4 regions of the Aneurinibacillus uraniidurans genome follow, and region 3 is predicted to be linked to each of the others. Evidence: riboswitches for the same ligand, from Rfam matches in the RefSeq annotation. Region 3 holds a riboswitch; each other region holds the start of a gene.
What was found. Region 3 has a riboswitch for cyclic di-AMP ahead of PO771_RS15675 (C40 family peptidase). Riboswitches for the same ligand answer to the same signal wherever they lie in the genome.

Region 1 (2,199 bases), 1.3 Mb from region 3:
ATAATCAAATGCATTTACAAGGTAGCGCCCCATTGGTTTTACTAGCAAAAGAAAAATTGCCAGCGTAATCGCTACCTGTACAAATCCCATTGTCATGTAGAATTCCTCCCTTACGCTTTCTCGCAAAATATGGTGAATCCGAAAAACGAAAGAAATGATACAGCAAATAGTCCAACCGTTACAAAATCATTGAACAAGCGTGATCCCTCCTTTCCTGAAAAATGGAATAAAAAATAGACCGACAATATCTCCTTCTCCATCAGAAAATGGCATGCGGAAACGAGCGCTGTAAACGCGCATCCTGCATGATCAATCTGATAGAGAAAAAGCATCATCGGTCTACCGAATGCCCATCCGTGCCTGGCACGGACCTGCATCAAGTCCCCCTGTTCTTTTTTGCTCTAAATAATAAGCAAAGAAAAAAAGACCTGCAAACAACTTGAATAAATGGTTTGATTTACCTTAAAAAGGCAACAAAAAAACCATCCTCAATAGGCGGTCTATGACCTCCTTCGCTTTAGCCGACGAAGTTAGCTGACGGGTAGGATGGCGAAAGAGTATTCTCATCCCTCTCTGCAAAAGCAGAGATTAACCCCAAAAGATTGGTTCCTCCGTTCCCGGCGCGCCGGGACTAGGCCGAATATGCGGTTGCTTCATGTGCTTAATTATACGAGCGGACTCGAATAAAAATAAAACCGTGAATATGAGGAAAATAGGAACAAAAGCAATGATTTAGGCGGAAAAATGAGGATAAAATACTCGCAATCAAATGAAATCTCTTTTTTTTAGCGTTTTTTATCACTTTACAAAGTTCTAGCAGCGGGAGTAAGATACTACCATCATTTTAATACATATATCGTTAGATCGCTGAGTCCCGGATCGGGAACGGGGGAACCAACTGTACAAGATAGATATTTGTACACGGGGTGAATCGCGGCAGAGCCGTGTAGGGTGACTTTTCACATCCGAATCCGACAGCTAACCTCGTAAGCGTATGGGGAGGAATTAGAGGAATGGGGCAAGTAGTAAAAAGCCACATGGAGTCGACAATTAGTGAGGCATACATTAAATTTTTGCGCGGTATACTTGGCAGAGGACCAAAAGAAACTAAAACATACATTATTCGCGATATGGTAATTGTTCGCTTAAAAGATGTGTTAACGCAAGAAGAAAAGGCATTAGCTCATACAGAACGGGGACGTCCGCTGGTGAAGCAAATGCGGCGGATTCTTCGCGAGACGCACAGCGTACAGACGGAAGAGATCATCTCGACCATTACAGGCTGCCAGGTTATTTCAAGCCACAGTGATATTAGTACAAAGCTTGGGGAGCAAGTTGAGATGTTCATATTAGATTGCGATCTAGAAAAGAAATGCAAAGTCAAAATGGAATAGAATGGAGGCCGTCCGAGTGAGGACGGCCTCTTTTTTGCTGCATCTTCTAGCAATGACCGGCTGTGCATATACTTAGCAGGGGAGAGGAGGGGACAGATGAAGCGGCGAAAAAAACGTTCGGTGCGTGCACCAATACCGTCACGTTATATGTTTCTTATCTCTCTTGCCGTTTTTCTCGGATTATCAATTCAGACGTTCTATTATATCGAGAAGAATCTTGAGCCGGTTATTCGAGATATTGCTCGTGCCCGTGTAGAGCAGATGGCGACGAAAACACTTCATGATGCGATTAGTGAAAAGATCGTAAAACAGACGAATTTTAAAGAACTTGTTCAGGTACAAAAAGATAAAAACGGAAAGATACAAGTGGCGTCATTTGATTATAATCGTTATGCGCCTATTGTAGCTGATGTTACCGAAAATGTCGGGCGCACGCTAGAAAAATTAGAACAAACACCAGAAAAAATTCCACTTGGGCAGGCGTTACGAAGTAATTTGCTTGCCCAGTATGGACCGGACATTCCGGTCACACTTGTTCCATATGGAAGCTCCCATGTAGAGCTGAAGCCAGAAGTAAAAGAGGCAGGTATTAACATGGTGCTTGTTACCGTTTATGTGGTTGTTCATACGAAGATTAAAATTGTGATTCCGTTTACGACAGAGCCTACCTCGCTTACGATGGAAATTCCGATCTCGAATACATTGATTGTAGGGGATGTCCCACAGTTTTATTATGATGGTAACGGGAAAGCTGTTGGAAGTGAGGTCCCTGGTGCTGTACCGCCTGCCATTCCCCCTGTTCAAA
Region 2 (2,199 bases), 1.3 Mb from region 3:
CTGGACGCACATTGTATTGGTCGACTGCTTTGCGTTCATCCGGGCTGCTTGTACTTGGCTCTATGCTAGGGGCGGCTTTTACACATGAAACGGTTGTACAGATTATTCAGCAGCTTCCATATATGGCTGTTTCTACAATCGCTACGGTTGTGTTTAGTCTTTCACTCGGAGCATGGGTAGCATATCGAACGGGTCTTACGCTGCCGAGTGGTGTGTTTGGTAGTGTACCGGGCGGGTTATCACAGATGCTTGTCCTGAGTGAGGAAGTCGAAGGAGTAGATGCGACTGTAGTCGCATTTATGCAGACAATTCGCGTCATGAGTGTCATTTTTGCCGTTCCATTTCTGACGATCCATGGTATAGGAGTCGAACAAGCTGTGCCTATAGCTTCTAGCAGTGGGGGAACGGGTAATATAGACGGTTGGATGTATGCTTTGTATGCGGTGATTGCGCTTGGAGGAGCATGGATAGGCAGAAAAATCGGGCTGCCGACTAGTGTGCTTACCGGACCGCTGTTAGCAACGGCATGTTGTGCTATTTTTTATAGGCCTGTTCCACCGCTACCGCATACGATTATTTTGCTATCCCAGTTTGCGATCGGTGTTCATATTGGTTTGCAGATGAAGCCGCATATGCTTGGAAACGTTAAAAAGCTGGGCGGATATACGATAACAAGCAGTTTGCTGCTCATTTTATTTTCGTTACTCGTTGCCTGGCTGCTGACAAAAGTATCGTCGATGACGCTTTCCACTGCATTTTTAAGTACTGCTCCGGGTGGAATTGCTGAGATGGGAGTAACGGCGGCGATGGTCCATGCTGACCTGTCGATGGTAAGTGGGTATCAACTTTTCCGGGTCTTTTTTGTGATTTTTGCCGTTCCTCCGGTGCTTACCTGGTGGATGCGCCGCCTGCAAAAGCAGAAAACAAGCATATTATAAATAAGTTGCAAAAAAAAACCTATAAATATGTCTAAATTTTGAACATTATCCAGAAAAACTTCTTTTTTTCGCCAATATTCGATAGAATAAGAGCGTTGTTACGAGAGAGAAATAAAGGTGTGAAGTTACAAAAATTTACTTGCCGAATTCACGTACTGTGAAGCGGGGGAAAGTATTTCTTTTGGGGTGAATCTGCGCATGCGGACAGAGACCTTATCCTCTGAACCCGTCAACTAACCTCGTAGGCTCGAAGGGAGTAAATCGTTCTTGAAAAGAAAGAATTTTTGGTCTTTTTTACTTGCCGCCTCTATTACAGTCACTGGTCTATCTTTATCATTTGGAGCTGAGACAGCGTCTGCTGCTTCGACAGCGACACTTGCTTCAAAAGCGAAAAGCCTCATTGGAATACCGTATAAGTTCGGAGGCACAACACGTCAAGGATTTGATTGTTCAGGGTTTTTAAATTACGTATTTAAAAGCGAGAACATTACGCTTCCGCGTACAGCAAGCGGGATGTATCAAAAGGGCACGCCGGTTTCACGTTCAGCATTGCGGACAGGAGACCTCGTCTTTTTCAAAACATCGCGCAGCGGAGGGATTTCTCATGCTGGTATGTATATTGGCAATGGGAAATTTGTACATTCCGCAAGCAGCAGCGGCGTATCGATTAGCAGTCTCAATGATAAGCATTATTGGGCTAGTCGTTATGCGGGTGCGCGTCGCGTGAATTAACATCCATACATAACTTTCGCAAAGAACTCTCAACTGCAAATGTGCGGTTGGGGGTTTTTTTATTCCCGGTAATCGACGTCATCGGCTACGATTAAAATATCGACAAAGCGGGTATTTTTCATGATTCGGTTTATGATGGAGCCTTTGATGATTTCTTCCCAGCGGGAGCGGGCAGATTGCCCAAGGACCATCTGGGTAATGCCTTTTTCATTCACGAAGTCGATCATGATTTGTTCGGGCTTTTTTCCTCCTAACGCTCGAATGTGAAATTCTGCACCGAGGTCACGCGCGATTTGTTCCAGCTCAAGATGCTGTTTGCGAGTTGTTGCATTGAGACGATCAACCGGAGCGAGTGGAATAGTCAAAATGTACAGCTCGCATTTCAGGCGGCGGGCAATTCGCCAGCCACGGCGGATCAGGCGTTCAGCATTCGGTCGGTAGTTGACGCAGACAAGAATTTTTTCGTTTGCGCCTTTCATTAGTTCAATGCCTCGCTCAAGTTTGTATGACTCAAGCCTTTCGTCGACAT
Region 3 (2,199 bases):
TCATCCGGAACTTTCTCGTCATCTGCCTGTGACAGTCTCACTCACGTCCGGAGCACTTGGGAAGCTGACTAGACGCTTCCCTCTTTTATATGCCAAGCCAGTCAATGGCTCCGGCGGCAAGGGGATTCTACGTATCCGGCGGCACCAGCAACGATTTGAAATGGTAGGACGCAGCGGCAAAGAAGGCGTGATTCGCCACACTGCTCATTCGCTCGAAGCGGCCGAACGATATGTACTGACATGGGCACAGCAGCAAAAGCAAACCTTCGTCCTCCAACAAGGATTGTCTCTTTCTCTCATACCCGGCATGATCTGTGATAGCCGGGTCCTTGTCCAGAAGGACGTATGCGGACAGTGGTGCATAACAGGTATGGTCGGCAAACAATCCCCTGACCGCCTTGTGACCTCCAACCTGCGAAGCGGAGGGAAAGCGACATCTATGTTAACATTACTTACTCGACGGTTCTCAGCGGAAAAAGCAGAATCCATCATGCAAAGTATGCAGCACATTAGCCTACTACTCGCCTCTCATATCGAATCCCGGTTTGGTAATTTTCTGGAATTCGGCATCGATCTTGGAATTGATACAAACGGCTACGTCTGGATTATTGAAGTGAATCCAAAACCAAACCGAGAACTCTTTCGCCTCGCCGGACAGCATGACACATACAAATGTGCCATCGAAGCTCCCATTTTATACGCACTATCTGTATTAAAGATGGAAAAAACCTGAATAAAAACCGTCTGTTTTTTCATAAACAGGCGGTTTTTTCTTATTACTCAGGCTAAATGAGGATCGCTGTCCATTCCATTGGAAATACCGCCATTGGTTAACTAATGTTCTCTTTCTTTCTTTACGTTAAGGTATAAAAAGTAACAAAGAACATGCCAAATCCAAACACACCATTGTTTGGAACGGGGGAACCTTTATTGTTTTGGGGTTAAATCACACGATGTGATCGGGCGCCTTTCGACCGAACCCGTCAGCTAACCTCGTCGGCATAATAGGAAAGGGAGAAAATAGCTTGAATACATCGATGAAAAAACTCGCAACAGGAATTCTAGCAGGCGTAACGCTTGCTAGCGGTCTTCTGCTTCCGGGGCAAGCAGAAGCGGCTTCTATTTCCGCAAAATTCGGACAAACTGTGAATGTATCCAACGAAAATGCCAAAATTGATAGCATCATTCGTACTGGTAAAAGCCTCATGAATCACAAGGCACAGTACAGCCACAACTACCGTCCACCAAAATATATGGATTGTTCCCAGTTCATCTATTATATCTTTGGCAAGAACGGCATCAATATGCAGACACGTGATGATGATCGCCAGGTACGCCTTGGTGAATACGTGCCAAAGAACAAACTTCGCAAAGGCGATCTCGTTTTCTATAACTCTAATCAAGGCAAGCGTGATGTGACACACGTAGGTCTTTATATTGGAAACGGTCAAGTGCTGCATATGTCCAACCCGCAAGATGATGTCAAAATCAGCAGCCTAAACAGCAGCTGGCACAAAAAATACTACCTGACTGCCCGCCGTGTTATTAACTAGAGTGCTATATCTATGTGTAAAACATACGAAAAGGCAGACTCGCTTCATTATCGATGCGAGTCTGCCTTCTTCACTTGTGCTAATTCCGTAAAATACGAAACGATTAACTCCACATGATCTAACAAAGTCCAGCCCCTTTTCTCCAATTCCGCCTGTTCACGACGATGAAACGGCTCGCCCTCCTCACGAATGATACGCTGCCAGTCTGCTAGCTGCTTGCGTTCGGACATAGATAGCTGATCCTCAATCGATGTACAAATAAAAGAACGACAAATGCCGGTCTTAAACCGTGGATCGAGACCGCATCCCCGTCCATCTTCAAAGAATTGACAAACTGCATAAGCCAGCCTTTCATCCGTCGCCTGATAGATGGTGCGCGGTGACTGCAGCAAGCGATGATAGCGTTCAACCGGCGCCTCATCCTCCCCTGCCTGCTTTTCATAAAAAAGTGCATCAATGCGTGCCCCAGTAATAATTTCATATTCGCATACCGTATTGTCTGGATGACTGTACACTTGATTAAGAAAAAAGTCGGTCTGGCCGGATTCGATCATCCGATAGATCTCAAACAACGTAAAAACTGGCTCGTAGGCGCAGCATCCGATATGCGAGAGACTAGAAGAACGACGCTGAAAGTGCGGCTCAG
Region 4 (2,199 bases), 380 kb from region 3:
GTATATAAAATAAAAAAGGCTCCTCGTCCATAAGGGACGAAGAACCGTGGTGCCACCCTCGTTAGCCAAAAGCGCAGCAGAAAGAAGGCTGGGCGTAAGGCTCACTTAATCCCCGATAACGGAGGGAAGCCGCCTGTGCCTACTCACAGCAGATGCCGCTTCAGCACGGAGCTCAGAAGTCCATTCCCCAGGGCGGTACGTACCGGGCTTCCACCTGCTCCCGGCTCTCTGCAACGCCGCATCCTGCGTACTATTCTTCCTCATAGCTTGTTCCTTGAATTGAAAATTATGATATACAATTTTTCTGATTGTGGCAAGTCTCAACGTCATAAAAAAGGAACACCTCTGCACAGGGCAAAAGGTGTTCAAGTGTGGGATAAGGTTCTCAACGTAACAAGGTTTACAAAAATGCCATCACTTAGTGAGGCAAGTTAGTGCACGTATCGTTGCTGCCGCATTCAGTCATATAAGACTCAGCCTGCTCAGATAATTCGGCTCCACAGCGTGCACAAGTTTTCGTTGGAAGGTTGTTATAGAACTCAGACACTGGAATCATGTTGAACGCCTCCTTTGATGTTTATATTGTATTATAACAGAAGATAATTATTCAAATGTGTTTTGTATCATAAATGAGTGGTTTTTTTACAGGAATGGCTTATATTCTTCATATTTCTCAATCATACGCTATTTTTCGTATTTTTAGAGTAATGAAAATATGACGCATAGTTGTGGGAGGTCTGTTATATTACAAGTATTTATGCGCAATCAAAATAAACACCCCCGCGAGATTTCGCGGGGGTGGGGACTGGTTATTTCCTGATTGTAATGATTTTGTTGTAGTGTCCTGGCTGACTATGGTTTGGTTCGCAAAGAATCACAATTCGATCCGCTTCTTCATGAATAGAACTAAGTTCTAACGTGCCGATGCAGTGTGTGTCGATATCGAGACAAAAATGAAGGCATTGATACTGGCTCCCCATAATTTCAGCAGCTGCTTTTTTAAGAATACCGGAAATTTGTTTGGTCTCGCTCGGTGTTTCAATGGTAACATTCATTTTTTTGCCGGCCAAACGGTTGAGTATAAGACGCACATCTGCTTGCAGTTCCTGGTGTGTTTTTGGCTTCTTGTCTTTTTTGGCCAGTACACTCCTGAAAAATTGAACCATAATTCCTCTCCTTATTCTGCCTACGAGGTTAGCTGACGGGTTCGGACGAAAGGACGCCCTACGCATCGTACGATTCACCCCAAATTCCGGGTCCCCCGCTCCATAATGGACTCGGCAATTGAATTACGATTGAATCATCATAATGCACGGTTTCCTCGTTGTCAATCAGATGACTCCGTGTTTTTTCACTTTTTTCATAGACGTTTTACCAGTACAATGTAAAGAGGAAAGAAAAGAGGAACAACAGGAGGAGTTCACATGATGAAACGATTCTTGCGCAAAGTATTTGCGGGGCGCAGGCACAACGGGGAAGCGCTCGATTCCGCAGAGAGCGTTGCGCAAGCTGTGGACGATGTACATATAAAGAGCGTGTCCAAAAGCCGTTATGAATGGACACTTGCACGGATCGCGTTTGAGGAAGATGTGCTGCGTGAAGAAGCATCCGACATGGTAGAAGAAGTAGTCTCTCGGGTCGAAGCGGGAGAGCGAGGGGGATGGATTCGCCTACGGGCCGGAGAGGGAGACCTAGATTCGGAACGAATTCATGCTTGGATCGACCGCATTGAGCGAGAGACATATGATGCAACGGCGCTACTGGATTGGGCAGACGAAGAAACAGCTCATCTGTACCGTACGTATGTACTCCCGGTAGATCAGGAAGAGCAGGAGACCTTCGTGCAGAGCCGGATGGTGATGATTTACGATACGTGCGAAGCGATTGGGATGAAGCCACGCCCACGTGCCCGCTTGTTTGCTGAGGCAATCGGCTGGGAGTTGTATGAGGATGATTTCGTCTCGTTTGAATCTTGGCTGGCTGAGATGTCAGATGCTGTATTGGAAGAAGCGGGAGAGGAAGCGGATAGAAAACGTGACTCGGATGATGTCTCACACATTACTCCGCTTCAGATTTCGCGAGAGGAAGTGGAACGTGAGGATATCGGAAAAATCGATGCTTTTTTTGCGCCGCTTCTCACTGATACAAAAGCTCTTGCACGGCAGAAGGAGTCGCTTGTTTTTGCGTTTTATGGTTTTT

Region 1: it holds a riboswitch for cyclic di-AMP, as region 3 does, so the genes downstream of both, PO771_RS02955 (Na-translocating system protein MpsC family protein) here and PO771_RS15675 (C40 family peptidase) in region 3, are expected to answer to the same signal.
Region 2: it holds a riboswitch for cyclic di-AMP, as region 3 does, so the genes downstream of both, PO771_RS02925 (C40 family peptidase) here and PO771_RS15675 (C40 family peptidase) in region 3, are expected to answer to the same signal.
Region 4: it holds a riboswitch for cyclic di-AMP, as region 3 does, so the genes downstream of both, PO771_RS13745 (hypothetical protein) here and PO771_RS15675 (C40 family peptidase) in region 3, are expected to answer to the same signal.

The regions. Positions count from the first base shown of each region.
Region 1 covers NZ_CP116902.1:575,907-578,105, forward strand. Annotated here, with positions in the region: gene kdpA (potassium-transporting ATPase subunit KdpA) at 1-90, opposite strand, end outside; gene PO771_RS02950 (hypothetical protein) at 111-377, opposite strand; cyclic di-AMP (ydaO/yuaA leader) riboswitch at 505-648, opposite strand; cyclic di-AMP (ydaO/yuaA leader) riboswitch at 856-1,007, shown strand; gene PO771_RS02955 (Na-translocating system protein MpsC family protein) at 1,014-1,394, shown strand; gene yunB (sporulation protein YunB) at 1,491-2,199, shown strand, end outside.
Region 2 covers NZ_CP116902.1:568,744-570,942, forward strand. Annotated here, with positions in the region: gene PO771_RS02920 (AbrB family transcriptional regulator) at 1-938, shown strand, start outside; cyclic di-AMP (ydaO/yuaA leader) riboswitch at 1,069-1,200, shown strand; gene PO771_RS02925 (C40 family peptidase) at 1,206-1,670, shown strand; gene PO771_RS02930 (universal stress protein) at 1,730-2,199, opposite strand, start outside.
Region 3 covers NZ_CP116902.1:3,136,014-3,138,212, forward strand. Annotated here, with positions in the region: gene PO771_RS15670 (YheC/YheD family endospore coat-associated protein) at 1-733, shown strand, start outside; cyclic di-AMP (ydaO/yuaA leader) riboswitch at 877-1,017, shown strand; gene PO771_RS15675 (C40 family peptidase) at 1,026-1,553, shown strand; gene PO771_RS15680 (hypothetical protein) at 1,601-2,199, opposite strand, start outside.
Region 4 covers NZ_CP116902.1:2,759,540-2,761,738, reverse strand. Annotated here, with positions in the region: T-box leader at 30-273, opposite strand; gene yhfH (protein YhfH) at 419-556, opposite strand; gene PO771_RS13745 (hypothetical protein) at 810-1,166, opposite strand; cyclic di-AMP (ydaO/yuaA leader) riboswitch at 1,169-1,293, opposite strand; gene PO771_RS13740 (hypothetical protein) at 1,425-2,199, shown strand, end outside.